DNA from 2 places in the Streptomyces sp. NPDC059851 genome. Region 2 is predicted to be linked to the other one. Evidence: riboswitches for the same ligand, from Rfam matches in the RefSeq annotation. Region 2 holds a riboswitch; the other holds the start of a gene.

Region 1 (15,789 bases), on a different contig from region 2:
GCCCATCAGGCCCAGGTCGAAGCAGGTCGGCGGGAGGGCGTCGACCGCGAGCAGCAGGGAGAGCGGGTCCGCGTCCCGGCCGTCGGCCAGCTCGAACCAGGCCCGCATCTCGCCCTTGCCGGAGGGCGCGCCGAGCGCCCAGCCGGCGGTCGCCGGGTCCAGGCGCAGCCGGAGCCGGTCGACGATGGCGGTGCTGCCGGGGATGGGGGCGGGGCCGGCCTCCGGGCCGAGGCAGGCCTCGTACGGCGGGATCTGCGGCGGGAGGGCCGTGGTGCGGACGTCGTCCGGCAGGGAGGCGAGGTCGCCGTAGGAGGCGACGACGCGGATCCGCTCGACCTCGGCGCCGTTCTCGTCGAACTGGAACAGGGAGGCCTGGCCGGTGGACAGGGTGCGGCCGACCCTGACGACCTCGGTGCGGATCACGGCGGGGCCGGGCTCGGAGGAGGTGAGGTAGTGGGCGGAGACGCTGAAGGGGTCCGGGTGCGGCAGGGCCGCCGACAGGGCCCGGCCGACCAGGGCCAGCAGGTAGCCGCCGTTGACGGCAGTGATGATCGTCCATCCGGCGGAGAGCTCCGCGTCGTACACCCCGGGCTCGCCCGCACGCTCGGTGATGGTGGTGTCGCGGTCGAACTCGCTGTCGCCGATGGAGGCCTGGGCTGCTGCGTATGCCATGGGTTCGAGCCTACAGCGCGAGGCTACTAAGCGGTAGCTTTTCGAGGTGACGTGCAGATCACGGCTCTTCGGAGACCGCGGACCGGCGGTTCCAGGCCAGCGGGGCCCGCCAGTGGAACTGCATCGCGAGGAGCCGCAGCACGAAGGTGGTGACGATCGCGACGGCCGTCGTCAGCGCGTTGAGGACGCCGAAGCCGATGGAGACGGCCACCATCGCGGCACCGACCGTGGCGGGCACGGCGTACATCTCGCGGTCGCGCAGCAGCGAGGGCACCTCGTTGGCGAGCACGTCGCGCAGGACGCCGCCGCCGACGGCCGTGGCCAGGCCCAGCGCGGCTGACGCGGTCAGCCCGAGGCCGTACTCGTACGCCTTCGTCGTGCCGGTGACGCAGAAGAGGGCGAGGCCGGCGGCGTCGAAGACGTTGATGGCGCGGTTGATCCGCTGCACCTCGGGGTGCAGGAAGAAGACGATGGCCGCGGCGATCAGCGGGGTGACGAAGAAGCTGAGCTCGCCGAAGGCGGCCGGCGGGACGGCGCCGATCACGAGGTCGCGGAAGAGACCGCCGCCCAGCGCGGTCACCTCGGCGAGGACGGCGATGCCGAAGACGTCGAAGTTCTTGCGTACGGCGAGCAGGGCGCCCGCGGTCGCGAAGACGAAGATGCCCGCGAGGTCCAGGGCGTGCTGGACACCGGGCGGGAAGAGATCGTGGAGCACCGCCCCATTGTCACTGGGAATGACCGGTGGCCCGGTCACCGACCGCTACTCGGTGACCGGACCACCGGACGTATCGTGCCCGTGCGGGCCGGGGCCTACTCCGAGACCTTGGCCAGCGCCTCCGCGGCACCCGGCAGGGCGGGGTCGCCCGGCGCCTGGTCGGGTCCGTTCTCGGGGTGGTGGCAGGCCACCTGGTGGCCGGCGGCCAGCACGGCCATCGGCGGCTCCTGCACGGCGCAGATCTGCGTGGCCTTCCAGCAGCGGGTGTGGAAGCGGCAGCCGCTCGGCGGGGAGATCGGCGAGGGCACGTCACCCTTGAGCAGGATGCGGCCGTTCTTCGCACCGCGCCGGCGCGGGTCCGGCACCGGCACCGCCGACAGCAGCGCCTTGGTGTACGGGTGCATCGGGTTCTCGTAGAGCGAGGTCCGGTCGGCCAGCTCCACGATCTTGCCGAGGTACATCACGGCGATGCGGTCGGAGACGTGCCGGATGACCGACAGGTCGTGCGCGATGATCACGTACGTGAGGCCGAGCTCCTCCTGGAGGTCGTCCAGCAGGTTGACCACCTGGGCCTGGATCGAGACGTCCAGCGCCGAGACCGGCTCGTCGGCGACGACCAGTTTCGGCTTCAGGGCCAGGGCCCGGGCGATGCCGATGCGCTGGCGCTGGCCGCCGGAGAACTCGTGCGGGTAGCGGTTGTAGTGCTCGGGGTTGAGGCCCACCAGCGACAGCAGCCGCTGCACCTCCGCCTTGAGGCCGCCCTCCGGCTCCACGCCCTGGAGCTTGAAGGGGGCGCTGACGATGGTGCCCACCGTGTGCCGCGGGTTCAGCGAGCCGTACGGGTCCTGGAAGATCATCTGCACGTCGCGGCGCAGCGGACGCATCCCGGCGACCCCGAGGTGCGTGATGTCGCGCCCCTCGAACTCGACCGTACCGCCCGTCGGCTCCAGCAGCCGGGTGATCAGCCGGCCCATCGTCGACTTGCCGCAACCGGACTCGCCGACCACGCCGAGCGTCTCACCGCGCCGGACCTCGAAGTCGATCCCGTCGACGGCCTTGACGGCCGCGACCTGGCGGCGCAGCAGCCCCTTGTTGATGGGGAAGTGCTTGACCAGGCCGGTCACCTTCAGCAGCGGCTCCCCGGCCGGCGCCTGCGCGGGCACGCCGGACGCGTCCGCCGCGGGCCCGTCCGCCTTCTTCTTCATGTCGGTCACAGCTTCGGCGCAATCTCTTCGGTCCAGATCCGGGTCCGCTCCTCCTGCGACATGTGGCAGGCGGACCAGTGCCCGCCGCCGTCCTCGGTCAGCTCGGGCCGCCGGGTGCGGGTGATGCCGCCCTTGGGGACGTCGGCGTACGGGCAGCGCGGGTTGAAGGCGCAGCCGCTCGGGATGTTGATGAGGCTGGGCGGGGAGCCCTTGACCGGGATGAGGCGCTCGGTCTGCTCGCGGTCGATGCGCGGCATGGAGCCGAGCAGCCCCCAGGTGTAGGGGTGGCGGGGCTCGTAGAACACCTTCTCGGCGGTGCCGCGCTCGACGCACCGACCGCCGTACATCACGAGGATGTCGTCGGCCATCTCGGCGACCACGCCCAGGTCGTGCGTGATCATGATGACCGCGGAGCCGAACTCCTTCTGCAGGTCGCGGATCAGGTCGAGGATCTGCGCCTGGACGGTGACGTCCAGGGCGGTGGTCGGCTCGTCCGCGATGAGCAGCTCGGGGTTGTTGACCAGCGCCATCGCGATCATCGCGCGCTGGCGCATGCCGCCGGAGAACTCGTGCGGGTAGGCGTCCACGCGCCGGTGGGGCTCGGGGATGCCGACCCGGTCGAGCATCTCGACGGCGCGCCGCCGGGCGGTCTTCTTGTCCACGTCGTGGTGGGTGCGGTACGCCTCGACGATCTGCTTGCCGACCGTGTAGTAGGGGTGCATCGCGGACAGCGGGTCCTGGAAGACCATCGCCATCTTGCGCCCGCGCAGCTTGCGCACGTGGTCGGCGTCCGCCTTGACGAGGTCCTCGCCGTCGAGGACGACCTCGCCGGAGATGTGCGGGCGGCTGCGCGCGTTGCCGGTGCGGTGCAGGCCCATGATGGCCAGCGAGGTCACCGACTTGCCGGAGCCGGACTCGCCGACGATGCCGAGGGTCTTGCCGCGCTCCAGGTCGAAGGAGAGCCCGTCGACGGACTTGACCAGGCCGTCGTCGGTCGGGAAGTGGACCTTGAGGTCGCGTACGGACAGGAAGGCGCCGCTGCCGCGGGGCCCGGCCTGCTCGGGGACGAACGCGGGCCCGTCGGCGAGGGCCTCGCCCGCGCCGGAGCCGGCCGCGGAGCCGGAGGGGGGGTGGTTCTCGGTCACGTCAGCCTCACGCGCGGGTCGATGACGGCGTACAGCAGGTCCACGATCAGGTTGGCCATCACCACGAAGAGCGCGGCGAGCAGGGTGACCCCCATGATCACGGGGAGGTCGCCCTGGCCGATGGCGGCGACGGCCGCCGTCCCCAGACCCTGGAAGTTGAAGGTCGTCTCGGTGAGCACCGCGCCGCCGAGGAGTCCGCCGAGGTCGAGGCCGAACATCGTGACGATCGGGGTGAGGGTGGAACGCAGGGCGTGCTTGCGGATGACCACGCCCTCCTTGAGGCCCTTGGCCCGGGCGGTGCGGATGTAGTCCTCGCCGAGGACCTCCAGCATCGTGGCGCGGGTGATGCGGGCGTAGGTGGCGGCGAAGAGGAAGGCCAGGGTGACCCACGGCAGGATGAGGGCGTTGAGCCAGGCCCCGGGGTCCTCCGTGAGGGGTTTGTAGTTGGACACGTCCAGCCAGCCGAGGCTGTAGACGAAGATCGCGGGGGCCACCATGCCGGTGAAGAAGATGGGGAGGGAGACGCCCGCGAGGGCGCCGACCATGACGGTGCGGTCGATGGCGGTGCGGCGCTTGAGCGCCGAGACCACGCCGGTGGCCACACCGGCGAGCACCCAGATGACCGCCGCGCCGACGGCGAGCGAGAGGGTGACCGGCATGCGGTCGACCATGGTCTCCCAGACGGGCGCCTCGGTCTTGAACGAGTAGCCGAAGCAGGGCGCCTCGCAGTGGGTGATCTCGGTGCCGCCGTCGTAGTCGCGGCCGACGAAGATGCCCTTGACGAAGGTCAGGTACTGCTCGGAGATGGGCTTGTCGAAGCCCATCTTCACGCGGATGCCCGCCAGGGCGGTCTCGTTGGTCTCGCGGCCGGCGTACATGAGGGCCGGATCGCTGCCCGTGAGCTTCGGGACCGCGAAGAAGATGCCGAAGGTGACCACGGAGACCACCAGCAGCGTGGCGACGACGTTGAACAGTCGCCGTATGAGGTAGACGAGCACTGCAGTCGGCCGCCCGGGGCGGGCGGCCGCCGTCCCTCGTGGGGACGGCAGCCGCCGCCTGCGGCCTTCACCTGCCCTTCGGACTAGCGCATGTGCGGTGAAGGCACTTGCCTGTTGTTACGTGACGACTCGACTACCGGATCACTTGCCGACGCCGATGACGGCGAGGTCGATCTTGCCCATGGAGTCGTTGAAGTAGACGTTCGTCAGACGCGGGTTGTGGTAGACGAAGGCCTTGTCGAAGTTGATGGGAAGGTAGAGGGCCTTCTCCATGACCTTCTTGTTGATGTCCGTGTAGAACGGGGCGGCGGCTTCCGGCGTGGCGGCGGCAGCGGCCTTGTCGAACAGCCCGTTGATCTCCGGGTCGTTCAGCTCGGTGTAGTTGTTGTTGCCGTTCGGCAGGATGAACGATCCGTCGACCAGCGGCTGCAGGAAGCCCGAGCCGGAGTTGTAGTCGGCGCCCCAGCCCATGACGATGATGCCGTAGCCCTTCTTCTTCACGTTCTCGGGCGAACCGATCGTGGAGGAGGAGAGCTTGCCGTCGTACTGGTCGATCGTGGCCTTGATGCCGACCTTGGCGAGCGAGGCCTGCAGGGACTCGGCCGTCTTCACCTCGGGGGCGCGGTTGTTGCGGACGGCGATGGTGGTCTCGAAGCCGTCCGGCTTGCCGCAGGCCTTCAGGGCCTCCTTGGCCTTGTCCTCCTGCGGCTGGCCCTTCGTCAGGCCGAACGGGTCGAAGGACTTGTCGGAGCCGGGGATGCCGGGCGGCAGCATGTTGGCGCCGAGGTCACCGCTGGTCGGGCCGCCGCGGGCGGTCTGCAGGGACTTCGGGTCGGCCGCGTAGATGACGGCCTTGCGGCACTCGATGTTGTCGAACGGCGCGACGGTCTGCGGGAAGGCGAAGTAGCGGATGTAGCCCGTGAACGGGTTGTCCGCGTTCTTCTTGAGGTTCTCGTCCTTGAGGATCTTGTTCTTCGCGGCCTGCTGCACACCGGTGCCGTCGACGGCGAGGTCGATGTCACCGGAGAGCAGGCGGGCGTCCATGTCGTCCGGGTTGGTCGTCACCGTGAAGGTGACCTTGTCCGGCAGGCCCGTGCGGATGGTGTCCGTCTTCGGGTCCCAGTTCTCGTTGCGGACGAAGGTGGCGCCCTTGCCGGCGGTGAAGCTCTCGACCTTGTACGGGCCGGTGGCGATCGGCTTGTTGGTGTACGTGGCACCGGTGTCCTTGGCCGCCGGGACCGGCGAGGAGGACGGCATGGCCAGCAGGTAGCTGAAGTCGGAGTTGGCGCTCGCCAGGTTGAAGACGATCGTCTTGTCGTCCGGCGTCTCGACGGACTTCAGACCCATCTTGTTGGGGTCGGTGTCCTTGTACGGGCCGGGGTACTTCTGGCCCTGGTCGAGCAGGTCGATCAGGTAGGTGGGACCGCCGGACAGCACGTCCTGCGCGAAGACGCGCTCGATGCCGTACTTGATGTCCTTCGAGGTGATCGGCGTGCCGTCCTCGAACTTCACGCCGTCCTTGAGCTTGACGGTGTACGTCTTGCCGTCGTTGCTGAGGACGGGCAGGGCCTCGGCGAGGTCCGGGACCAGCTTGGTGCCCGCCTCACCCGGCTTGCTGTCGTACGCCAGCAGCTGGCGGACGTAGAGGCGCTGCATGTTCCACACGAAGCCGTAGTAGGCACGCGCCGGGTCGAGGTAGTCGACGTCCTGCGGCGACCAGAGCTTGAGCTCGCCGCCCTTCTCCGTGGACGGGTTCACGATGCCGGTGGTGGCGGCGTTGAAGGCGGCGTTGCCCCCGCCCTTCCCCTCGGTCTTCTTCTCGCCGTCGTTGCCGCCGCACGCGGCGGTCAGCGACAGCGCGGCGATCACGGCGGTGATCGCGAGGGCCTGCTTTCTGCGGATCACGTTGGTCCAACCTCCAGAGGTGGGTGAATCGGTGGAGCGGTTCAGCTGCCCTTGGGGTCGAGTGCGTCACGCAGCCCGTCCCCGAAGAGGTTGAACGCCAGGACGGTGATGAAGATCGTCATACCCGGGACCACCATGTACATGGGGTCGTCCTGGTAGATGGGGACGGCGTCGGAGAGCATCTTTCCCCAGGACGCGGTCGGCGGCTTGACGCCGGCGCCGAGGAAGCTGAGAGCCGCCTCCGTCAGGATGTTGGTCGGAATGATCAGCGTCGCGTAGACCAGGATCGGCGCGACCAGGTTCGGCAGCAGTTCCTTGATCAGGATGTAGCCGCGGCCTGCGCCGAGGCTGCGTGCCGCCTCCACGTACTCGCGCTCGCGGAGGGAGATCGTCTGCCCGCGGACGATGCGGCCGATGTACGGCCACCCGAAGAAGCCGATCACGACGATCAGCACGCCCATCCGGACGCCCGAACCCTCGAACCCCCAGAGGGAGTTGGGGACGACGGACACCAGCGCGATGGTGAACAGCAGCTGCGGGAAGGCCAGCAGCAGGTCCATCAGGCGGCTGATGACGCCGTCCACCCAGCCGCCGAGGAACCCGGCGAGGGCGCCGAGCAGGCTGCCGATGGCGACCGAGACGAAGGCGGCCAGGAAGGCGACGACCAGCGAGATGCGGGCGCCGTAGACGATCCGGCTGAACACGTCGCGCCCGTTGGTGGGTTCGACGCCCAGCAGGAAGTCGGAGCTGATGCCTCCCCAGGAGCCGATCGGCGTGCCGAGGTCCGGGTCGATCATGTCCTCGTGGAACTCGTTGGGCGGGTGGCCCAGCAGGCTCACGATCTGCGGCGCGAAGACCGCCACGAGGATCAGGAAGATCACGACCACGCCGCCGGTCAGCGCGACCTTGTCGCGCTTGAGCCGCATCCAGGCGATACGGCCGGGCGAGCGGCCTTCGATGGCCTTCGCAGGGACGTCGGCTACGGCCACGGGTGCGGTGGGTTCCGCGCTCGTGTCATGCAGTGGTGCCGTCATCGTGGTGGGGACCCCTCTCGGCCGACGGGTTGCCGGCCCATGCCCGCCGCTGTGGCGGCGTTGGTGCGGAGTGGCGCTCTTGTGCGTGGTGACACGCAGGACTGTGCCGAGGTGCAGGGAAGTGCGGGAGGTGCGGTGGTGCTCGGTGCGTGTCCGGGCGTGCCCGGTGCGGTGCAGGTGCGGTGCAGGTGGCAGTGCGGGTGCGGTACTGGTGCGGTGCAGTGCGGTGCAGGAGCGGTGCGGGTGCCGTGCGGGAAGCCGTGCGGAAGTGCGCGAAAAGCGGTGCGGAACGACGAGCGACGTGCAGGGAGCCGAACCGTTTCCCCGGGGACCCAGCGGCTCTTGGGTGGGGAGTCTTCAACGGCGCTGCGATCAGCCGCCAGACCCGCAGATGAATGGATGCGCAACCGTGATGTGAGGGTCGGGTTCCCGTTATCCGGACTGCCGTGTCGGCTCAGCGGAGCAACACCGTCCGTTCGGTGCGCAATCGGACAACGCGCCCAACTCGCGGTAGGAGTACGCCTTTTGGACCCGCATCAGCGAAGAAATCCGGACAAGAAGAAGGCCGCGGGGAACGGTTGGTTCCCCGCGGCCGGAGCGTCGCGCGACGCGGTCGTCTCAGCTGGCGGTCAGTAGGCCGGAGCCTGTCCCTCTCGGTCGTAGAACGGCCGCGTCTGTGACCGGAGCCACATCGCGACGGGGTCGTGCTCGTCGGCCAGCGCCACCGTGCACACCGGCACGCCCTCGGGCACCGCACCGACGGACTGGCGCATCATCTCCCGTACGGACTCCAGCGCGGGCGCGGAGGCGTCGTACAGGTCGAGCCCGACCGCGAGGTACGGCGAACCCAGTGCGGGCTGCACCCAGGCGCGCCGCAGCGAGCGGACGGCCGGCGTGCGGTGCGCGTGCTGGGTCAGCAGCCCGTAGAACTGCGGGAGCTCCAGGGCGGGCTCGGACAGCCGCAGCGGCCCCGCCGGCATCCGGTCCAGGCCGGTGGCGATCCGGCGCAGGTCCGCCCAGGGGATGCCGAGGCCGCCCCCTTGGGCGTGCGGATTCAGCCACAGCCCCCAGCGGTCGGGATAGAGGGCGCGCGCGATGTCCCGGCCGGTGACCACTTCGTAGCCGCGGTTCCAGCCGCTGGCCGCCAGTTCCTGCGGGGAGGTGACGCAGGGCGCGTATCCGATGCCCTCCAGCTCCATGCCGCCGTACTGGGCGTCCGGTGAACCGGGGCTGCCCTGCCAGAGCAGCATCCACAGCCGACCCTCGGCGAGGGCCTGCAGAAGTGACTCGTAGCTCTCGTAGCGCCCGGGAGTCACCTGTCGCATGATGTGCTCGACCTGCCCGGCCGCGGCAGTGCCTGACGCACTCACCGGTACCCCTCCTCGTCCGCACGCGTGTCCAGGCCACCCGTGCGGCCAGGAGATGAGACCAGCTTAAGCGCCGCTAGGGCACGTAGAAGGGGCTTACGCGCGTAAGGATGAAGTCGACCACCGGGTCCTCCGCCGCGTCCAGCAGGACCAGCTGCACCGGCCAGGGCGCCGGAACCCGTGCCAGGGCCCGGGCGAGGGCCTCGCGCGGCGCGTTCTGCGCGGCGGGGTCCCGCCTCGACAGGCGGACGCCGATGCACAGTTCCGGGTCGCCGCCCTCGACGCTGGCGAGGCAGCGGTGGGCGGCCACGACCAGGCCGGTGGTGCGGAACTCCTCGGCCGCGGCGGTCAGGAAGTCCACCGGGTCGTCCTGCCAGTCGGGCTCGTAGAGCCGGACGCGGCCACCGGTGGCGGGTCCGTCGAGCTCGGTCCGGCCGATCCGGCACAGCTGGGCGACGGCGGGCGGGGGCAGCGGTACGCCGACGGTGCCCTCCGGGTTCACGGCGATGCCCAGTTGGGGGGGCAGGCCGCGGGCGAACTCGACGGCGGGGGCCACGGCGAAGTCCATGCCTGGGCCGACGCAGGCGCGGAACTGGTCCTCGGAGCTGTAGACGGGCACGTACGCCGCCCCGCCGATCTCCATGGTGGGCAGGGTGAGGGAGGGGCTGTCCGGGCCGCCTCCGCCGGGCAGCGGCACCCAGACCCGACTCCGGCCCAGCACCTCGACGATCCTCGGGCCGGCGTCGGGCACGCCCAGGGCCGCCCCGAGCACCTGCTCCAGCTCGTTCTCCGGCCAGCCGCCGCCGTGCATCTCCGCCTCCGCTCGTCGCGCCGTGTACCGGCAGAGGGTAGCCGCCCGGGCGGGGCTCAGGCCCGCCCGGGCTCCGCGGGGCGGAAGGATATGCGGGTCAGCCGAGCGGCGGCGGCCCGGTCCAGCAGCACCACCGAGGTGCAGCCCGGCGGCAGCGGGCCCGACTCCGCTGCGCGCACCAGCCGGCCCACCGCGGCCCGGTGCCGGGCGAAGGCGTACGCCGACACGCCACGACCCCGCTCCATCTGTCCGGAAAGGGCCTCCTGCGGGGTGGCGTCCAGGATCAGCAGGTGCAGGGCCCGGCCGCGGCGCCGCGCCGTCGCCGCCAGCAGCCCCCGCACCCAGCGCTGCGTACCGCAGTCGTGGACGACGGCCGAGGCGCCGGATCGCAGGACCCGCCACAGCCCCCAGTAGTGCGCGATCCGCACCAGCGGGCGGTAGACGGCGTACGGGAGCCCCGCGGGCATGCGCCGCTCCCAGTGCTCGCGCACGTCCTGGGAGTCGATGCCGCCGCCCTCGGCGGCCCGCTTGATCAGCGTGCTCTTGCCGCCGCCGGGCAGACCGGAGACCACGACGATGTCCCCCTCGGCGAAGCCGAGCCGGCGCGGCCCGCGGTCCCCCAGGCCGCGCAGGTCGCTCACCGGCCCGCGGTGCGTGCGCGCCCGCTGCGCAGGTACCCCGTCCGCGGTCCCGGCGGTCGCCAGGACTCCGAATCTCCGCACAAGATCGCCTCCCCCGAATCGGGCCTCGCGGACCCCATGCCCATTGAGTGTAAAGAGACGGTAATCCGACGGCGCCGGTTCCGGCCGGGCCGTCCGGCCACCGGACGCGGTCCGCGACCGTACACCGTCCGGCACGGCCGCTCCGTGAGGTAGCGAATGACACAGTCTTTCGGGCCCGCCCACCCGATCCGCGGTGGGGCGTGCAATGATGTGCGCCATCTGGACCAACTGCATACCGGCCGCTTGAATCCGCGCGGGAGAGTCCCGACGGGCCGCGAGGCCGCGTCCGGGCGCCGAAGGAGCAAGTACCTCCCTTGAATCTCTCAGGCCCCGTACCGCGTGGATGAGGCAGATCTGAAAAGCGAGTCGCGCCCTTCCCGTCCCCCATGGCGGACCGGGGCGTGCTCCACCCAAGGTGCAAGTCGGCGGTTCCCGTTCCCGCGGGACTCTCGGCGAACCTCTCAGGTTCCGATGACAGATGGGGAGGAACGTCCTCGTCATGTCATGCCCTGGGACCCGGGAGCCACACCCATGAGCACTGCCCCCCGCCTGACCGCCCTCGATGCGCTGCACCGCTCGCTCGGTGCGACCATGACCGACTTCGCGGGCTGGGACATGCCGCTGCGGTACGGCAGCGAGCGCGACGAACACAACGCCGTGCGCACCAAGGCCGGCCTCTTCGACCTCTCCCACATGGGCGAGATCACGGTGACCGGTCCGGAGGCCGTGAAGCTCCTGGACTACGCCCTGGTCGGCAACATTTCGACCGTCGGCGTCGGCCGCGCCCGCTACACGCACATCTGCCAGGAGGACGGCGGGATCCTCGACGACCTGATCGTCTACCGCCTGGCCGAGACCGAGTACATGGTCGTCGCCAACGCCTCCAACGCCCAGGTCGTCCTCGACGCCCTCACCGAGCGCGCCGCCGGCTTCGACGCCGGGGTCCGCGACGACCGCGACGCGTACGCGCTGATCGCCGTCCAGGGCCCGGAGTCCCCCGGGATCCTGGCCTCCCTCACCGACGCCGACCTGGACGGCCTGAAGTACTACGCGGGCCTGCCGGGCACCGTCGCCGGCGTGCCCGCGCTGATCGCGCGGACGGGCTACACCGGCGAGGACGGCTTCGAGCTGTTCGTCTCCCCCGAGCACGCCGTGGAGCTGTGGCAGGCGCTGAGCAAGGCCGGCGAGGGCGCCGGGCTGGTGCCCTGCGGCCTGTCCTGCCGCGACACGCTGCGCCTGGAAGCGGGCATGCCGCTGTACGGGCACGAGCTGACCACCTCCCTCACCCCGTTCGACGCGGGTCTGGGCCGGGTCGTGAAGTTCGAGAAGGAGGGCGAATTCGTGGGGCGCGCAGCCCTGGAGGCCGCCGCCGAGCGCGCCGCCACCAACCCGCCGCGCAAGCTGGTCGGCCTGGTCGCCGAGGGCCGCCGCGTCCCGCGCGCCGGGTTCCCGGTCGTGGCCGGCGGCGAGGTGATCGGCGAGGTCACCTCCGGTGCCCCCTCCCCGACCCTCGGCAAGCCGATCGCCATGGCGTACGTGGACGCCGCGCACGCCGCGCCCGGCACCTCCGGCGTCGGCGTGGACATCCGCGGTACGCATGAGCCGTACGAGGTCGTCGCCCTGCCCTTCTACAAGCGGCAGAAGTAGCGCCCGTACGCCGGCTGCCGCCGGCCGAGGCGTCTCACCACGCAAGACCACCGTTCGTTCGCACTCCCCCGCATCCAGGAGAATCAGGTCATGAGCAACCCCCAGCAGCTGCGTTTCAGCAAGGAGCACGAGTGGCTGTCGGCCGCCGAGGACGGCGTCGCCACGGTCGGCATCACGGAGTTCGCGGCCAACGCGCTCGGTGACGTCGTCTACGCCCAGCTCCCCGAGGTCGGCGACACGGTGACCGCGGGCGAGACCTGCGGCGAGCTGGAGTCGACCAAGTCGGTCAGCGACCTGTACTCCCCCGTCACCGGCGAGGTCGTCGAGGCGAACCAGGACGTCGTGGACGACCCGAGCCTCGTGAACAGCGCTCCGTTCGAGGGCGGCTGGCTGTTCAAGGTCCGCGTCGCGGAGGAGCCGGCCGACCTGCTCTCCGCCGACGAGTACGACCAGCTCACCTCCGGTAAGTAACTGACCACAGGGGATCCTGATGTCCGTTCTGAACACCCCTCTCCACGAGCTCGACCCGGACGTCGCCGCCGCCGTCGACGCCGAGCTCGTGCGCCAGCAGTCCACCCTGGAGATGATCGCGTCGGAGAACTTCGCTCCGGTCGCCGTCATGGAGGCCCAGGGCTCGGTCCTGACCAACAAGTACGCCGAGGGCTACCCGGGCCGCCGCTACTACGGCGGCTGCGAGCACGTCGACGTCGTCGAGCAGATCGCGATCGACCGGATCAAGGCGCTCTTCGGGGCCGAGGCCGCGAACGTCCAGCCGCACTCGGGTGCCCAGGCCAACGCCGCCGCGATGTTCGCGCTGCTGAAGCCGGGCGACACGATCATGGGCCTGAACCTGGCCCACGGCGGTCACCTGACCCACGGCATGAAGATCAACTTCTCCGGCAAGCTCTACAACGTGGTCCCCTACCACGTCGGTGAGGACGGCCAGGTCGACATGGCCGAGGTCGAGCGCCTCGCCAAGGAGACCAAGCCGCAGCTGATCGTCGCCGGCTGGTCGGCCTACCCGCGCCAGCTGGACTTCGCCGCCTTCCGCCGCATCGCGGACGAGGTCGGCGCGTACCTGATGGTCGACATGGCCCACTTCGCGGGCCTGGTCGCCGCCGGCCTCCACCCGAACCCGGTGCCGCACGCCCACGTCGTGACCACCACCACGCACAAGACCCTGGGCGGTCCGCGCGGTGGCGTGATCCTCTCCACCCAGGAACTGGCCAAGAAGATCAACTCCGCGGTCTTCCCCGGTCAGCAGGGCGGCCCGCTGGAGCACGTGATCGCCGCCAAGGCGGTCTCCTTCAAGGTGGCGGCCTCGCCCGAGTTCAAGGAGCGCCAGGAGCGCACCCTGGCCGGCGCGAAGATCATCGCCGAGCGCCTGGTCCAGGACGACGTCAAGGCCGTGGGCGTGGACGTGCTCACCGGCGGCACCGACGTGCACCTGGTCCTGGTGGACCTGCGCAACTCGGAGCTGGACGGCCAGCAGGCCGAGGACCGCCTCCACGAGATCGGCATCACGGTCAACCGCAACGCCATCCCGAACGACCCGCGGCCGCCGATGGTCACCTCGGGTCTGCGGATCGGCACGCCGGCCCTGGCCACCCGCGGCTTCGGCGCCGAGGACTTCACCGAGGTCGCCGACATCATCGCGGAGGCCCTGAAGCCGGCGTACGACGGCGAGGCCCTCAAGGTGCGCGTCTCGGCGCTCGCCGCGAAGTTCCCGCTGTACCCGTCGCTGTAGGCCAGGCTCGGGGGGCCCGGCCTTGTGTCACACAGGGCCGGGCCTTTCCCATGACCCGGGGCCCGCGGTCCGGTACGTCGGGACCGCGACAGCCCCCGTACAGACCGGCGTAACCGGCACCCCCACGAACTGACGTACGCTGATGAACCGGGCATGGGCGCCCACGAGGTGATCTTTGCCCGCAATCCCCGCAAGATCCGCCCCCTCCGTCGGCCGCCTCGTCCCGCTCCGAGACCGGTCGGACGGTCCGCTCCCCGCCACCGCGGGGGCAAGAACTCCCGGGAGTCCGCCACCGTGGCCATTTCGGTTTTCGATCTCTTTTCGATCGGCATCGGTCCGTCCAGCTCGCACACCGTGGGTCCGATGCGCGCCGCCCGCATGTTCGTCACGCGGCTGAAGAAGGACGGTGTGCTCGCGCAGACCGCCTCCGTCCGGGCCGAGCTGTACGGCTCGCTCGGCGCGACCGGACACGGCCACGGCACCCCGAAGGCGGTGCTGCTCGGCCTGGAGGGCCACTCCCCGCGCACCGTGGACGTGGAGACGGCCGACGACGAGGTGGAGCGCATCCGGCAGACCGGCCGGCTGCGCCTGCTCGGCACGGAGATAGGCAGTGCCCACGAGATCGCGTTCGACGAGCCGAGCCAGCTGATCCTGCACCGCCGCCGGGCCCTGCCGTACCACGCGAACGGCATGACCCTCTTCGCGTACGACGCCTCGGGCGCCCCGCTGCTGGAGAAGACCTACTACTCGGTCGGCGGCGGCTTCGTCGTGGACGAGGACGCGGTCGGCGAGGACCGGATCAAGCTCGACGACACCGTACTGAAGTACCCCTTCCGCTCCGGTGACGAGATGCTGCGCCTGGCCAAGGAGACGGGCCTGTCGATCTCCTCGCTGATGCTGGAGAACGAGAAGGCCTGGCGCACGGAGGAGGAGATCCGCGCGGGCCTGCTGGAGATCTGGCGGGTCATGCAGGCCTGCGTCGCGCGCGGCATGTCCCGCGAGGGCATCCTCCCGGGCGGCCTGCGGGTCAAGCGCCGCGCGGCGGCGACGGCGCGCCAGCTGCGCACCGAGGGCGACCCGATGCTGCACCGCAGCGAGTGGACGACGATCTACGCGATGGCCGTGAACGAGGAGAACGCGGCGGGCGGCCGCGTCGTGACGGCCCCGACGAACGGCGCGGCGGGCGTCCTCCCGGCCGTCCTGCACTACTACGTGAACTTCGTGCCCGGCGCCGACGAGGACGGCGTGGTCCGCTTCCTCCTCGCCGCGGGCGCGATCGGCATGCTGTTCAAGGAGAACGCCTCGATCTCCGGCGCCGAGGTCGGCTGCCAGGGCGAGGTCGGCTCCGCCTGCTCGATGGCGGCGGGCGCCCTCGCGGAGGTCCTGGGCGGCACCCCGGAGCAGGTCGAGAACGCGGCCGAGATCGGCATGGAGCACAACCTGGGCCTGACCTGCGACCCGGTCGGCGGCCTGGTCCAGATCCCGTGCATCGAGCGCAACGGCATGGCCGCGGTCAAGGCGGTCACGGCCGCGAAGATGGCGATGCGCGGGGACGGCAGCCACAAGGTCTCCCTGGACAAGGTCATCAAGACCATGAAGGAGACCGGCGCCGACATGAAGATCAAGTACAAGGAGACGGCCCGCGGCGGCCTCGCCGTCAACGTCATCGAATGCTGACCTGACCCGGTCCGCACGCGTACGAGGACCCCGGGCGCCGCTGCGCCCGGGGTCCTCGTACGTCTCCGCCCGACCGCTCCCCTCACCCTCACCCGCAGCCGCAGCCGCAGCCGCAGCCGCAGCCGCAGCAACCGTCCGGTTTTC
Region 2 (15,789 bases):
ACGCCATAGCGCTGGCCCTGCGGACGGGAACGCCGATCTACGGCAGCGACGGCGTGCTGGACGACGCCGGCATCGCGATCCCGGACGAGCAGGAGGACGAGGTGGAGAAGTTCCGCGAGTTCCTCGACCAGATCTCCCCGGAGGACTTCGGCACCGGACCGCAGTGATACAGCGGTCTTGTCAAAGTCGGTGAGGTCGTCGCCCCATTCGGTTAGCCTTGCCCCTCCAAGGGGCACGGGAAACCACTCTCAGGGTGATTATCACTCGGCGTGCCGAGTGTGGCGATCGTTGACGCACCCCTGGCGACTGCCTACCTTCGAGGGGGCAGGTCAAGGACGGAGGGTCGGCGTGAGAGTCACGGGCGACGGTACGACCGGGGGCATCCCCGCACGGAGTGACGCTGGGCCGTACCCGCTCCTCGGGAGTGCGGCGGGCTCGGCGCGCCGTCAGCCGGAGACCTCGCCGACGGCATCGGCGGCAGGCTCCCCGGCGACCGAACAGGTGGGCTACCGCGGGCCGACCGCGTGCGCAGCGGCCGGTATCACGTACCGGCAGCTCGACTACTGGGCGCGGACCGGACTGGTGGAGCCCACGGTGCGCCCCGCGTACGGCTCCGGGACCCAGCGCCTGTACAGCTTCCGGGACGTGGTCGTCCTCAAGATCGTGAAGCGCTTCCTGGACACCGGTGTCGCACTGCAGAACATCCGCAACGCGGTACAGCACCTACGGGAACGCGGTTTCTCGGACCTGGAGCGCATGACGCTGATGAGCGACGGCGCCAGCGTCTACGAGTGCACCTCGCCGGAGCAGGTGGTGCGGCTGCTCCAGGGAGGTCAGGGGATCTTCGGCATCGCCGTGGGCGTGGTCTGGCGGGACGTGGAGAACGCCCTGTCGCAGCTGCACGGCGAGCGGGTCGACACCGGCGAGACCGTGATCGGGCACAACCCGGCGGACGAGCTGGCGGCCCGGCGCAACCGGGCCGGCTGAGCCGCCCGAGCCCCGAGCCCGAGCCCGACGCGACGGCCGACGCCCTGCCGTCGGCCTCCCCGCTCCCGCCCGTGCCCCCCGCCAACCTCGGCATTGTCAGTGGCATGAGGCAGCATCGGTGCTGTGAGAGCCGCGCCCACCATCCTCCATCTCGACATGGACGCCTTCTACGCCTCGGTGGAGCAGGCGTCGAAGCCGAGCCTGCGTGGGAAGGCCGTGATCGTCGGGGGGCTCGGTCCGCGCGGGGTGGTCGCCACCGCCTCGTACGAGGCCAGGCGCTTCGGGGTGCACTCGGCGATGCCGACGGCCCAGGCCAGGCGGCTGTGCCCGAACGGCGCCTACCTGTTCCCCCGTTTCGAGGTGTACCGGTCGGTCAGCGACATCGTGATGGGTCTGCTGCGGGAGCTCTCCCCGCTCGTGGAGCCGCTGAGCCTGGACGAGGCCTTCGTGGACCTGGAGGCGGGCGACGGGGGCGGCGCAGGGGGCGGAGGAGGCCTCTGGGACGCCCGGTCCGCGCGGGAGACCGGAGAGAGGCTGAGGGCGGACATCCTGGCCGCGACGGGCCTCACCGGGTCGGTGGGGCTGGCGGGGTCGAAGATGCTCGCGAAGGTGGCCTCCGAGGAGGCCAAGCCGGACGGGTTGCTGCTGATCGAGCCCGGCACGGAGCGGGAACTGCTCGCTCCGATGTCCGTACGGACCCTGCCCGGGGTGGGGCCCGCCACCGGGGAGCACCTGCGGCGGGCCGGGATCACCACGGTCGGGGAGCTCGCCGAGGCGGGGGAGGACGAGCTGGTCCGGCTGGTCGGGCGGGCGCACGGCGTGGGGCTGTACCGGATGGCCCTGGGCCTGGACGACCGGCCGGTGGTCGCCGAGCGCGATGCGAAGTCGGTGTCGGTGGAGGACACCTTCGACGTGGACCTGCACGACCGGGTGCGGATCCGGACCGAGGTGCAGCGGCTCGCCGACCGGTGCGTGGGGCGGCTGCGGGCCTCCAGGCACTCGGGGCGCACGATCGTGCTGAAGGTGCGACGGTACGACTTCTCCACGCTGACCCGCTCCGAGACGCTGCGGGGGCCGACGGACGATCCGGCGGTGGTGCGGGAGGCCGCGGCACGGCTGCTGGAGGCGGTGGACACCACCGGTGGCGTGCGGCTGCTGGGCGTGGGGGTGACCGGGCTCGCGGACTACACCCAGGAGGACCTGTTCGCGCAGTCCCAGGCGGCTGCCGCGGCTGCCGAAGGCGGCCCCGATGCGTCGCACGAGCCGGGAGTGCCCGGGCAGCCTGCGGGGGGCGCCGGGGGAGAGGGCGCGGAAGGGGCTCAGGGGGCTCCTGAGGCGGTTGCGGGCGACGGTCCGACCGATGGGTCAGCCGACCGGCCGGAGCGGGCCCGTGCGCGGCACTGGGCGGCGGGGAGCGACGTCCGGCACGCCGTGTACGGCCCGGGGTGGGTGCAGGGCAGCGGGCTCGGGCGGGTGACCGTTCGCTTCGAGCAACCGGGCTCGGCCCCCGGGCGGGTGCGTACCTTCCAGATGGACGACCCCGATCTGGAGCCGTCCGATCCGCTGCCGCTCGTGGGGCGGTCCGGATGACCGGGGCGGGCCGGCGGGCTACTCCTCGCCCTGCTCGCCGTTCGCCAGGCGGCCGAAGTCATGCTTGAACGTCAAGTCGGACGGGAGGGTGACGTCCAGCCCGTAGTGGTGGTAGAGCTGCAGCTCCTGCTCGGGTGACAGGTGGCGGCCGACACCGAAGTCCGGGGCGTCCCTGATCAGGGCCCGCTCGAACGGGACGTGCAGGGTCTCGCCGACCAGCTCGCTCGGCTCCAGGGGGATGAAGGCGTCACGGCTGAACAGGCCGGTCCGGACGGCGGCCCATTCCGGCACCCCGGTGGCATCGTCGAGGTAGACCTCGTCGACGGTTCCGATCTTCGTGCCGTTGCGGTCGAACGCCTTGCGGCCGATCAGGCTGCGGGGATCGATGTCTGTCTGCACGGTCCCTCCACACGGGTCGCGACTCCTCCGTCATGACTACGAAAGGGCATTTCCCCGGAGGGGGCCACTCGAGGGAGGTCCGGGAACCTCGCTGGTAGGCTGGGTGGTGGCTGCTGACCCTGTGCGGGAGAGTCCTCCACCGAGCTCGACGGAGGCGCCGAAGGAGCAAATCCTCCCCGGAATCTCTCAGGCATCCGTACCGCACGGACGAGGCCACTCTGGAAAGCAGGAGCGGTGCCGGGCCCGCAGTGCCGGTTCCACTCCTCACCGACGGTGAAAGCCGGACCCCGCGGACGTCCTCCGCAGGATCCGGTGAAGCTCTCAGGTTGAGATGACAGAGGGGGAGGCCGTCCGGGCGCCCGCGCCGTGGCGCCCCTCGCAGGTCGTACGACCAGGAGGCCTCCGTACATGACCGCCAACCGCATTCCGCTCTCCCAGCTGGAGCGAGGCATCCCCTTCGAGCAGCGCCACATCGGCCCGGACGCCGAGGCGCAGGCCAAGATGCTCGCCCAGGTGGGCTACGGCTCGCTCGACGAACTGACCGCCGCCGCGGTTCCGGACGTCATCAAGACCGCCGAGGCGCTGAACCTGCCCGAGGCGCGGACCGAGGCCGAGGTGCTGGCCGAGCTGCGCCGCCTGGCCGGCCGCAACAAGGTCATGACCTCGATGATCGGTCTCGGCTACTACGGGACCTTCACCCCTCCGGTGATCCTGCGCAACGTGATGGAGAACCCGGCCTGGTACACCGCGTACACGCCGTACCAGCCCGAGATCTCCCAGGGCCGCCTCGAGGCGCTGCTGAACTTCCAGACGGTGGTCGCCGAGCTGACCGGCCTGCCGACCTCCGGCGCCTCCCTCCTGGACGAGGGCACCGCCGCCGCCGAGGCCATGACCCTGGCCCGCCGCGTGGGCAAGGCGAAGGGCAACGTGTTCCTCGTCGACGCCGACGCCCTGCCGCAGACCATCGCGGTGGTCGAGACCCGCGCCGAGCCGATCGGCATCGAAGTCGTCGTCGCCGACCTGTCCGCCGGTATCCCGGCCGAGATCGCCGAGCGCGGCGTCTACGGCGTCCTCGTCCAGTACCCGGGCGCCTCCGGTGCCGTACGCGACATCAAGCCGGTCATCGACCAGGCCCACGAGCTCGGCGCGATCGTCGCCGTCGCCGCCGACCTGCTCGCGCTGACCCTGCTGACCTCCCCGGGCGCCCTGGGCGCTGACATCGCCGTCGGCACCACCCAGCGCTTCGGCGTGCCGATGGGCTTCGGCGGCCCGCACGCCGGCTACATGGCCGTCCAGGACAAGCACGCCCGTTCGCTGCCCGGCCGCCTCGTGGGCGTCTCCGTGGACGCGGACGGCAACAAGGCGTACCGCCTGGCGCTGCAGACCCGTGAGCAGCACATCCGCCGTGAGAAGGCCACCAGCAACATCTGCACCGCGCAGGTGCTGCTCGCCGTCATGGCCGGCATGTACGCCGTCTACCACGGCCCCGAGGGTCTCAAGACGATCGCCCGCCGCACGCACCGCTACACGGCGCTGCTCGCCGCCGGTCTCACGGCCGGCGGGGTCGAGCTCGTGCACGGCTCGTACTTCGACACCCTGACCGCCCACGTGCCCGGCAAGGCCGCCGAGGTCGTCGCCGCCGCCCGCGAGGGCGGGGTCAACCTGTTCCAGGTCGACGCCGACCACGTCTCCGTCTCCGTCGACGAGACCACCCTGCGCGCCCACATCGAGGCCGTCTGGGCCGCCTTCGGCGTCACCGCGGACATCACGGCGCTCGACGAGACCACCGCCGACGCGCTGCCCGAAGGCCTGCTGCGCACGGACGAGTACCTCACCCACCCGGTCTTCCACCAGCACCGCTCCGAGACCGCGATGCTGCGCTACCTGCGCAAGCTCGCGGACAAGGACTACGCGCTCGACCGCGGCATGATCCCGCTGGGCTCCTGCACGATGAAGCTCAACGCGACCACCGAGATGGAGCCGGTGACCTGGCCCGAGTTCGGCCAGCTGCACCCCTTCGCCCCGGTCGAGCAGGCCGAGGGGTACCTCACGCTCATCAGCGAGCTGGAGGAACGTCTCTGCGAGGTCACCGGCTACGACAAGGTCTCCATCCAGCCGAACGCCGGCTCCCAGGGCGAGCTCGCCGGCCTGCTCGCCGTCCGCGCCTACCACCGCGCGAACGGCGACGAGCAGCGCACCATCTGCCTCATCCCGTCCTCCGCGCACGGCACCAACGCCGCCAGCGCCGTGATGGCAGGCATGAAGGTCGTCGTCGTCAAGACCGCGGACGACGGCGAGGTGGACGCGGACGACCTGCGCGCCAAGATCGAGCAGCACCGCGACGAGCTCGCCGTGCTGATGATCACCTACCCGTCCACCCACGGTGTGTTCGAGGAGCACGTCGCCGACATCTGCGCCCAGGTCCACGAGGCCGGCGGCCAGGTCTACGTCGACGGCGCCAACCTGAACGCCCTGGTCGGCCTCGCCAAGCCGGGCCACTTCGGCGGCGACGTCTCGCACCTGAACCTGCACAAGACCTTCTGCATCCCGCACGGCGGCGGCGGTCCGGGCGTCGGCCCGGTCGGTGTCCGGGCCCACCTGGCCCCCTACCTGCCGAACCACCCGCTGCAGCCGACCGCCGGCCCCGAGACGGGCGTCGGCCCGATCTCGGCCGCGCCGTGGGGCTCGGCCGGCATCCTGCCGATCTCCTGGTCGTACGTGCGCCTCATGGGCGGCGAAGGCCTCAAGCGCGCCACCCAGGTGGCCGTGCTCGGCGCCAACTACATCGCCAAGCGCCTGGAGCCGCACTACCCGGTGCTCTACACCGGCCCGGGCGACCTGGTCGCGCACGAGTGCATCATCGACCTGCGCCCGCTGTCGAAGGAGACGGGCGTCAGCGTGGACGACATCGCCAAGCGTCTGATCGACTACGGCTTCCACGCCCCGACCATGTCCTTCCCGGTGGCCGGCACGCTGATGATCGAGCCGACGGAGTCCGAGGACCTCGTCGAGATCGACCGGTTCTGCGACGCGATGATCGCCATCCGCGCGGAGATCGAGCGGGTCGCGTCCGGCGAGTGGCCGGCGGAGGACAACCCGCTGCGCAACGCCCCGCACACCGCGGCGATGCTCGGCGGCGAGTGGACGCACGCGTACACCCGGGACGAGGCCCTCTTCCCGGGCGGCGTTTCGGCGACGGAGAAGTACTGGCCGCCGGTGCGCCGTATCGACGGCGCCTTCGGCGACCGCAACCTGGTGTGCTCCTGCCCGCCGCTGGACGAGTACGACAACTGATCCGTGCGGCGACCTGACACAAAAGCATGAGCTGACTGCACGGTGAAGGGGCCGGTCCGGGAGAATTGCTCCCGGGCCGGCCCCTTCGGCTTCGGCGTGCGCTCCGGCGTTCCGTCGAGCCGGCTTCGGCTAGGCCGCCGGCGCCGCCACGAGCGGGCGGTGCGGTGCGATGATCTGGCCGTCCGGCAGCAGCTCACCGGTGTCCTCGAAGAGCAGAACACCGTTGCACAGCAGGCTCCAGCCCTGTTCCGGGTGGTTGGCCACGGGCTTCGCGGCCTCCCGGTCGGCGGAGTCGGCTGACGGGCACGCTGGCTGGTGCTGGCACATGGATGCGTTCTTTCGCTGCGGTGTGGTGTGTGTGCTGCGGCTCGATGCCTTGTTCATGGCCGCCCCCCGTGGTCGACGACTTGATGCGGTCAGTCCCAGTGTTGCCCTCCGGACCTCGGTCCGCAGGGATTTCCGGCAGCTGTCCTCACAGATTGATGACGCATCACCCGTGCGGGCGGTTCAGCCCAACTCCCCTGTCATTTTGGGTGGTTCACGAGTGGCCCGGCGGTACTACGCCGGATGGGCCGTCCGGGGGAGAGGCCTGATCAGGCGGCCGGAGCAGCCAGTGGCGGCCTCATCGGCGGGGCCGGCGGGGTGAGCCGGTGAGTCATCACGGGCAGCAGCTCGGACACCGGATGCGGCCGGTACGCGGCAATGCCCGGCGGGGCCGGGGCCAGCGGCACCAGCAGGTCCGCCGCGGCCGGCAGCCCGGCGGAGGCATCGGCTCCGACCGACCCGTGCAGCCACAGCGTCAGCATGTACAGCTCCGGGACGGACAGCAACCGGGGCTGGTAGTCCTTGCCCAGCGCCTCCGCCAGGCGCAGTGCCCGCTCGGTGGCGGCGACGTAGGGGCCCTCGAAGAAATGGGAGAAGATCCAGCCGTCCGGGGTCAGCCGGGTGTCCGCGGCGGCGATGTGCCGGTCGCCGCTGCGGATCAGGAACCGCCAGCCGGTCAGCCGGGTGCGGGGCGGCCGGGCCGGGGCGGTCGGCTGGGACACGCCGAGCCGGTCGAGGACGTGGACCGGCAGTGGCAGCTCCGCGGTCAGCGGGCCCTGCACGGCGCGCAGGGCGGGGGTGCCCGCCGCGACGGCTGCGGGGGAACCGAGTGCCGTGAGGACGCTGCGGAGGGCAGGCGCGGGAGCCGGGGGGACATGCAGCGGCATGGTGGGTCGCCTCTCACTTGGGAGACCTGTGGATCGGGGGGCAGTGCGGGACGGCGCTGTCGCATTCTGGGGCCAGAGGGGGGCTGAGGGGCAATGGCCGCGCGCCAACTCTCTGCCTCGTTTGCGGAGTTTATACGACATGTGTTCATGCAGTGTTTCGGCTAGCCGGCCCGCCTATTACAGGCAAGGCGCTTACCGGTCCCGCTGACATGGCATGCATGCCGGATACACGCGAACACGTCGCGCTGACCTCGGAGATTACCTGACGGGGGCTCGGCTGGAAAGCTTCGATTATCCGGAACCGGCAAAACCGATGCGGAATTTGCATACGGGTGCTTGCCAGGTGAATGTGCCATGGCGCCCTTCGGCCAAACCGGCGCACGCTCCCTGTCGCGACCCTCCCCGCTGCGTTATCGATCTCGCCTCCGGGGCATCATCGACCGTACACGCGCGTCCGGGTGCCCGGGCGACGCCCACTCGAGGAGGGACGCTTCGATGGGGGAGAAGGTCGTGGCGGGCGGATTCGACCTGTCCGATCGCCGACGGTATCGGAGGAAGCTCCACGAGTGCCTGGAGGGACTGGAGCGGCTTCTGGCGGAGAAGCGGTTCGACCGCCCGAAGAACATGATGGGGCTGGAGATCGAGCTGAATCTGGCGGGGGCCGACGGGATGCCGAGAATGCTGAATGCCCAGGTTCTCGAGCGCATTGCGAGTCAGGATTTCCAGACCGAACTCGGCATGTTCAACCTGGAGGTGAACGTACTTCCGCACCGGCTCGGCGGGCGGGTATTCGACCAGCTCGCCGAAGAGCTGAGCGCGGGGCTCGGCTATGCGCACCGGCAGGCAGCGGCGGTCGACGCGGGCGTGGTGATGATCGGCATCCTGCCGACGATCAGCCGCTCCGACCTGGTCACCGCCAATCTGTCGGCGGTGGACCGCTACTCCCTGCTGAACGAGCAGATCCTGATGCTGCGCGGCGAGGACTTCCTCCTCGACATCGACGGGGTGGAGCGGATGACCTGGAGCACCGGGTCGATCGTCCCGGAGGCCGCCTGCACCTCCGTCCAGCTGCACCTACAGGTGACGCCGGCCCGGTTCTCCGACGTGTGGAACGCGGCACAGGCGGTGACCGCCGTCCAGATAGCCGTCGGCGCCAACTCGCCGTTCCTGTTCGGGCACGAACTGTGGCGGGAGTCCCGTCCACCGCTGTTCACGCAGGCCACCGATACCCGGCCGCCCGAGCTCCAGGCGCAGGGGGTGAGGCCGCGGACCTGGTTCGGGGAGCGTTGGGTGGAGTCGGTGTACGAGCTCTTCGCGGAGAACGTCCGCTTCTTCCCCGCCCTGCTGCCCATCTGCGACGAGGAGGAGCCGCTGCGGGTGCTCGCCGAGGGCGGGGTGCCGAGCCTGCAGGAGCTGGTCCTGCACAACGGCACCATCTACCGGTGGAACCGGCCCGTGTACGGGGTCGCCGACGGAGTGCCGCACCTGCGGGTGGAGAACCGCGTGCTGCCCGCCGGACCGACGGTCGCCGACGTCGTCGCGAACGCCGCCTTCTACTACGGGCTCGTCCGCACCCTCGCCGACGAGCAGCGCCCGGTGTGGACCCGGCTGCCGTTCGCCGAAGCGGAGGCCAACTTCGACGCGGCCTGCCGGTACGGGATCGACGCCCGGCTGCGGTGGCCGCGCCGCGGCCGCGGCGGCGGCCTGGCCAGCGTCCCCGCCGTGAGGCTGGTCCTGGACGAGCTGCTGCCCATGGCCGCTGCGGGGCTGGACGCCTGGGGCATCGAGCGCGCCGACCGGGACCACTACCTCGGCATCATCGAGGAGCGCTGCCGGCGGCGGGTGAACGGGGCGACCTGGCAGGTGGACACCTACCACCGGGCGCTCGCAGCCGGCCTGGACCGGGACGCGGCCCTCGCCGCGATCACCCGCCGTTACAGCGAGCTGATGCACGGGGGCGACCCCGTGCACACCTGGCCGGTCGGCCTTCCCGCGCAGGAGAGGGGGGCGCCCGTACCTGCCCGCAGGCCCTGAGCCGGGCCGCCGCAGCCGGATCGCCGGCCGGTGATCCCGTTCTGCCGCCGAAGGGGCAGTATGGGGTGGTCGGAACGGGATGGCGGAACGGGAGTCGGACGTGCGGGCGCAGCCGGAGCCGGTGGTCGGGTCGTTGGACGAGGACGGGCGGCGGAGCCTCCTGCGCACCGAGACGCTGCTGGTGCTCGCCCTGTCCCTGGGAGCGAGCGCCGTCTCCTCGCTGATCAGCTTCATCGGCTCGCTCACCAAGCCGGGCGGCCTGAAGGACCAGGCCGCCACGCTGAACGGCTCGTACGCCCCCGGCCGGCCCTGGCTGGACCTGGCCTGGCAGTTGTTCGGGATCTGCACCGCGCTGGTGCCCGTGCTGCTGGTCGCCCACCTGCTGACCCGGGAGGGGGTGCCGGGGTTGCGGGTGCTGGGCTTCGACCGCACCCGGCCCGGCTGGGACCTGGCGCGCGGGACGCTGGTGGCGGCGGGGATCGGGAGCGCCGGGCTGGCGTTCTACCTGGCGGCGCGGGCGAGCGGGTTCAACCTCACGGTGGTGCCGGAGGCGCTGCCGGACGTGTGGTGGAAGTTCCCGGTGCTGATCCTCTCCGCGGTGCAGAACTCCGTGGTGGAGGAGGTCATCGTGCTGGCCTACCTGTTGCGCCGACTCGACCAGCTGGGCTGGTCGCCCACGGGCTCCCTGGTGGCCAGCTCGGTGCTGCGCGGTTCGTACCACCTCTACCAGGGCATCGGCGGCTTCATCGGGAACATGGTGATGGGCGCCGTCTTCGTGCTGGCCTACCGCCGGTGGGGGCGGGTGATGCCACTCGTCGTCGCGCACGCCCTGCTCGACATCGTGGCCTTCGGCGGGTACGCGCTGCTCGCGGGCGAGGTGGACTGGCTGCCGACCCCCTCGTAGGCCCTTGTGCCGGGGGGCCGGCGCCGCGCGGGAGGGTCAGGGGCGGGCGAGCAGTTCGCCGTCGATGACGGTGACCGCGTTCCCGGTCAGGAGGGTGCGGTCGCCCGTCAGGGTGACCCGTACCAGGCCCGTGCGGGCACCGCCCTGGAGGCCCGTCAGCTGCGTGCGGCCCAGGCGTTGCGCCCAGAAGGGGGCGAGAGCGGTGTGGGCGCTGCCGGTGACCGGGTCCTCGTCGATCCCGAAGGCCGGAAAGAAGCCGCGGGAGACGAAGTCGTAGCCGCGGGCGGGGTCTTCGGCCCGGGCCGTGACGATCACGCCGCGCCTGGCGTAGCCGCGCAGAGCTGCGATGTCGGGGGTGAGCTCGCGTACGGTCCGCTCGTCCGCCAGCTCTACGACGAGGTCGCCGACGTGCGCGGACGTGTCGTGGACGGACCGGATCTCCGCGCCGAGGGCCTCGCGCACGGCGGGCTCGGGCGCGACGGGGGTCAGGGCGGAGGTCGGGAAGTCCAGGGTGAGGGTGCCGTCCTCGGCCGCCTCGGCGGTGAGGGGGCCGCAGCGGGCGGTGAACCGGATCAGGCCCCGGGCGAGGCCGCTGCTGGCCAGGACGTGCGCGGTGGCCAGGGTGGCGTGGCCGCACATGTCCACCTCCGCGGTGGGGGTGAACCAGCGCAGCGCCCAGTCGGCGTCCCCGCCCGGCGGCAGGGGGTGGGCGAAGGCCGTCTCGGAGAGGTTGACCTCGGCGGCGACCTGCTGCAGCCACGGGTCCGGGGGGAAGCCGTCCTCCAGGAGCAGCACCCCGGCGGGGTTGCCGCCGAAGGGGCGGTCGGTGAAGGCGTCGACGATTCGGAGGCGCATGGCCCGACGGTAGGGCCGTTCCTTGATCGCAGACAAAGGCCAATCCCGGAGGACTGGACCGGTCAGGTGATCGACGAGGCCCGGAAGCAGTTCCACCCGATCCTGGCCGTGGCCGACGGGCCTTGGTCGGCGGCTGCGGCGCGTGCCCCGCGGGCCCGACTGCCCGCGGGGCACGCCCGCGCGTGCGGGGTGGCCGAAACCCGGAGGGGTCAGGCGACCAGGCCGGCGAGCTTGCGCAGCGACTCGTTCAGGGCGGCGGTGGCGGAGTCCTTGAGTTTCCCCGCCATCAAGGAGACGGCCGCCCCGGTGAACTCCCCGTCGATGCGGACGACGGTGGCCCCGCCGTCGGGGACCAGGGTGTAGCGGGTGAGGACGGCGACCCCCATCGGGCCCTTGCCGGTGATGGCGAAGAGGCGCTCCTCCTCCAGTTCCGAGACGGTCCAGACGACCTCGGCCGGAAAGCCCATCATCTTCATGTTCTCCTCGAAGGTCACGCCGACCGCGAGGTCCTGCGGTCCGCCCTTCGGGAAGCTCGTGTGCGTCATGCTCCACCGGCCGTACGCCGGCCAGTCCGTCAGCTGGGCCCAGAGTCGTGCGGGGGACGCCTCGATGCGTGATTGCGCGGTCACTTCCGCCATGCCGTCACCACCCCTCTCGTCGGGTACGTGCGGCGGAACGTAGCCCCGGCGGGCGGAACACACAATACTGACGAGTCGTCAGATGAGTAAGGGCCGGTCACGGCGGGTATCGGCTGTGTCTCAACAGGCGTCACGGGCATGACGGTCCTGACAAGCCCTGTCATGATGGCCGGATGCAAGCGTCTGGGAGGAACGCCGGACTCGGCCTCGCGCTGGTCTCCGCGTTCGCGTTCGGTGGTTCGGGAGTGGCGGCGAAGCCGCTGATCGAGGCGGGGCTGGATCCCCTGCACATGGTCTGGCTCAGGGTCGGCGGGGCAGCGCTGGTGCTGTCTCCGCTGGCCTGGCGGCACCGGGCCCTGCTGCGCCGCAAACCGCTGCTGCTCGCCGGCTTCGGCATCGTCGCCGTCGCGGGCGTGCAGGCCTTCTACTTCGCCTCCCTGTCCCGCATCCCCGTCGGTGTCGCTCTGCTGCTGGAGTACCTGGGGCCGGCGCTGCTGCTCGGCTGGATCCGCTTCGTGCAGCGCAGGCCGGTGACCCGGGCGGCTGCGGCCGGAGCCGCGGTGGCCGTGGTGGGCCTGGCGTGCGTGGTGGAGGTCTGGGCCGGACTGAAGCTGGACGCGCTGGGAGTGCTGCTCGGCCTCTGCGCCGCCTGCTGCCAGGCCTTCTACTTCGTCTTCGCCGACCAGGGTGCCGACGGCGAGGACGCGCCCGACCCGATCGGCGTGATCGCGTACGGCATGCTCATCGGCGCGCTCGTGATGACGGTGCTCGCCCGCCCGTGGGAGATCGACTGGCAGGTGCTGGGCGGCCAGGCGTGGATGGGCGACACGGCGGTGCCCGCGCCACTGCTGCTCGGCTGGGTCGTGCTCGTCGCGACCGTGTTCGCGTATCTGACCGGCATCGTGTCCGTGCGCAGCCTCTCCCCGCAGGTGGCCTCCGTCGTGGCGTTCCTGGAGGCCGTCGTCGCCACCGTGTTCGCCTGGGTCCTGCTCGGCGAGCACCTGTCGACGCCGCAGGTCATCGGCGGTGCGCTAGTGCTGGGCGGAGCTTTCATCGCCCAGACCGCGCGCCCGGCGGCGACGCCGGTACGGGAAGCGGAGCGGCCCGTACCGGTCGCGGTCGACCGGGAGACCACCACCGCATAGGGTGGCGGGCATGCATTCGACCGTGCTTCCGCCGCCCGCCGCCTAGCGCGGGCGGCCGACACCGCACCGACGAGGACCTGGCCCGGGAGGCTCCCGGGCCGGTCCGTGCTGCCCGCGAAGCGATGAGCCGTCCCTTTCATCCTTCACGCATGCGCGGAGAAAACACGTGTCGAACCACTCGCCCGCTCCTGGGCGCGGTCTGCTGTCCCTCGTCATCGCCGGCGTCGCTTGGGGCACCGCCGGTGCTGCCGCCTCACTCCTCTACCTGGCCAGTGACCTCGGTCCGCTCGCCCTGACGTTCTGGCGCTGCGCGGGCGGCCTCGCCGTGCTGCTGGGCGTGCTCGCCGTACGCCGGGTGCTCACCGTGCGCCGGGTACGCCGAAGCCGACCCCGCCGTGCGACTGCCGCGCCGCGCCCCTCCGCGGGCTCGCTCGTCGGGACGGGGCTGCTGTTCACGGTCTTCCAGGCCGCGTACTTCGCCGCCGTGCAGGAGACCGGCCTCGCGGTGGGCACCGTGGTCACCCTCGGGGCCGGGCCGGTGCTGATCGCCGTCGGGGCCTGGTACCGGATGGGCGAACGGCTCGGCGCGGGCGGGGTGGCCGCCGTCGCCGGTGCGCTCGCCGGGCTCGCCGTGCTCGTCCTCGGCGGTGGCTCCGGGGCGGTGCGGCCGCTCGGCGTCGGCTGGGCCCTGGTCTCGGCCGCCGGGTACGCGGGGATGACCCTGCGGGCCCGTGCGCTCGGGCGGCGCGGCGCCGCGGGCGATCCGCTGGTCACCACCGCCTGGTCGGCCGCGGTGGGGGCGCTGTGCCTGCTGCCGCTCGCCGCCGTGGAGGGGCTGCTGCCGCACACTGCGGAACCGGGGCGGGTGCTGTGGCTGCTGGTGTACGTCGCCACCGTGCCGACGGCCCTGGCGTACGCCCTCTACTTCACCGGGGCGGCGGTGGTGCGGGCCGCGACGGTGTCGGTGATCATGCTGATCGAGCCGGTCAGCGCAGCCGTGATCGCCGTTCTCGTGCTCGGGGAGCGGCTGACCGGAGCGGTGGCGCTCGGCACCGTCCTGCTGCTGAGCGCGGTCGGCGGGCTGATCGCCGCCGAGGCCCGGCGGCCGGCGGACGGCGCTGCGCCCCCCGGTGGTGAGCCGGTGGGCGGTGGGGCGCAGGCCCGGCCCGCCGCACCGGCTCAGAGCGCCGCGAGGTAGTCAGGAGCGGCGGTGCCCGGGGCCAGGCCGTCGGCCGGTACGGGGGTCCCGTGCACCGGCGCGACCGGGACCACGCCCGACCAGTAGGGCAGGTCCAGGTCCTCGGGGTCGTCGTTCGGGCCGCCGGCCCGCAGCTTCGCCGACACCTCGGCCAGGTCCACGCGGATCACCGCGGTGGCGGCGAGCTCCCGGGCGTTCGCGGGCCGGCAGTCGGCCGAGCGGCCCGGCACCACGTGGTCGACCAGGGCGTCCAGGGCCGTGCGGCGCTCGTCCTCGTCGGTCACCTGGTAGGCGGTGCCGTGCACGATCACCGAGCGGTAGTTGATCGAGTGGTGGAACGCCGAGCGTGCCAGCACCAGGCCGTCCACGTGCGTCACGGTGAGGCAGACCGGCAACCCCGGGTCGGCCTTGCCCGCGGCGAGCAGCGGGCGGGAGCCGGTGGAGCCGTGGACGTACAGGGTTTCACCGACCCGCGCGTACAGCGTGGGCAGGACCACCGGCGCCCCGTCGCGGACGAAGCCGAGGTGGCAGACGTAGGCCTGGTCGAGTATCGCGTGCACGGTTGCGCGGTCGTAGCGCGCCCGCTCGCGGGAGCGGGTCGGGACCGTACGGCCGGTGGGCTCGTAGGTCTCGGTGGGCTCGTAGGTCTCGGCGGTCTCGGCGGTCTCGGCGGTCTCGGGCCTGGCGGTCATGGCGCGACTCCATTGCACTAGTGCATAATGGTCTTTGTGCTAGAAGAGTATCGGTTCACAGGGCGTCGGGCATCGGACATCGCCGCCAGCGTGGAGAAGGGTGTGGGGTCGGGCGCGCTCCCGCCCGGAACGCTGCTGCCGCCGATGCGGGAGCTCGCCGGTGTGCTGGGGGTGAACCCGAACACCGTGGCCGCCGCCTACCGCACGTTGCGCGAGCGCGGGGTCATCGAGACGGACGGGCGGCGCGGCAGCCGGGTGCGGGGCCGGCCGGCCAGTGCCCCGCGGGACGAGCTGCGCCCTGCGGTACCGCCGGGCACGCGCGATGTGGCGTCCGGCAATCCGGACGTGCGGCTGCTGCCGCGGTTGGACGCCGCGCTCGCCGCGGCCGCGGCACGCTACGAGCAGCAGCCGACCCTGTACGGGCACGATCCGGTCGCGCCGGAGCTGGCGCGGCCGGCCCGGGCCGGGTTCGACGCGGACGGGGTGCCGTCCGGGCCGCTGGCGGTGACCTCGGGCGCGCTGGACGGGATCGAGCGGGTGCTGAACGCACACCTGCGCCCCGGCGACGCGGTCGCCGTCGAGGACCCCGGTTGGGGGAGCATGCTGGACCTGATGGCAGCGCTCGGCCTGCGGGTGGAGCCGGTGGCCGTGGACGACGAGGGGCCGTCGGCCGCAGGGGTGGAGCAGGCCCTGCAGCGCGGGGCGCGGGCGTTGCTGGTGACCTCCCGGGCCCAGAACCCGACCGGGGCGGCCGTGAGCGGGCGGCGCGCGGCGGAGCTGCGGGCGGTACTGGCGGCCCACCCCCAGGTGCTGGTGATCGACGACGACCACGGGCACGGCAT

The links. Region 2 has a riboswitch for glycine ahead of gcvP (aminomethyl-transferring glycine dehydrogenase). Riboswitches for the same ligand answer to the same signal wherever they lie in the genome.
Region 1: linked by a shared signal. The riboswitch ahead of gcvT (glycine cleavage system aminomethyltransferase GcvT) and the one ahead of gcvP (aminomethyl-transferring glycine dehydrogenase) in region 2 are both predicted to bind glycine.

The regions. Positions count from the first base shown of each region.
Region 1 is NZ_JBHWJJ010000110.1:284-16,072, forward strand. It holds gene ACFV7Q_RS28805 (thioesterase family protein) at 1-672, opposite strand, end outside; gene ACFV7Q_RS28810 (trimeric intracellular cation channel family protein) at 731-1,387, opposite strand; gene ACFV7Q_RS28815 (ABC transporter ATP-binding protein) at 1,483-2,601, opposite strand; gene ACFV7Q_RS28820 (ABC transporter ATP-binding protein) at 2,598-3,620, opposite strand; gene ACFV7Q_RS28825 (ABC transporter permease) at 3,734-4,735, opposite strand; gene ACFV7Q_RS28830 (ABC transporter substrate-binding protein) at 4,877-6,640, opposite strand; gene ACFV7Q_RS28835 (ABC transporter permease) at 6,682-7,674, opposite strand; gene ACFV7Q_RS28840 (enhanced serine sensitivity protein SseB C-terminal domain-containing protein) at 8,304-9,044, opposite strand; gene ACFV7Q_RS28845 (enhanced serine sensitivity protein SseB) at 9,118-9,852, opposite strand; gene ACFV7Q_RS28850 (ATP-binding protein) at 9,909-10,574, opposite strand; glycine riboswitch at 10,819-10,922, shown strand; gene gcvT (glycine cleavage system aminomethyltransferase GcvT) at 11,106-12,221, shown strand; gene gcvH (glycine cleavage system protein GcvH) at 12,312-12,692, shown strand; gene glyA (serine hydroxymethyltransferase) at 12,712-13,968, shown strand; gene ACFV7Q_RS28870 (L-serine ammonia-lyase) at 14,263-15,645, shown strand.
Region 2 is NZ_JBHWJJ010000050.1:23,037-38,825, reverse strand. It holds gene ACFV7Q_RS19230 (bifunctional nuclease family protein) at 1-167, shown strand, start outside; gene ACFV7Q_RS19225 (MerR family transcriptional regulator) at 349-987, shown strand; gene ACFV7Q_RS19220 (DNA polymerase IV) at 1,111-2,577, shown strand; gene ACFV7Q_RS19215 (PRC-barrel domain-containing protein) at 2,596-2,976, opposite strand; glycine riboswitch at 3,091-3,188, shown strand; gene gcvP (aminomethyl-transferring glycine dehydrogenase) at 3,385-6,270, shown strand; gene ACFV7Q_RS19205 (DUF5999 family protein) at 6,400-6,597, opposite strand; gene ACFV7Q_RS19200 (hypothetical protein) at 6,864-7,481, opposite strand; gene ACFV7Q_RS19195 (glutamate-cysteine ligase family protein) at 7,977-9,515, shown strand; gene ACFV7Q_RS19190 (CPBP family intramembrane glutamic endopeptidase) at 9,595-10,419, shown strand; gene ACFV7Q_RS19185 (PhzF family phenazine biosynthesis protein) at 10,456-11,274, opposite strand; gene ACFV7Q_RS19180 (SRPBCC family protein) at 11,484-11,912, opposite strand; gene ACFV7Q_RS19175 (DMT family transporter) at 12,086-13,057, shown strand; gene ACFV7Q_RS19170 (DMT family transporter) at 13,224-14,255, shown strand; gene ACFV7Q_RS19165 (pyridoxamine 5'-phosphate oxidase family protein) at 14,237-14,947, opposite strand; gene ACFV7Q_RS19160 (aminotransferase class I/II-fold pyridoxal phosphate-dependent enzyme) at 14,975-15,789, shown strand, end outside.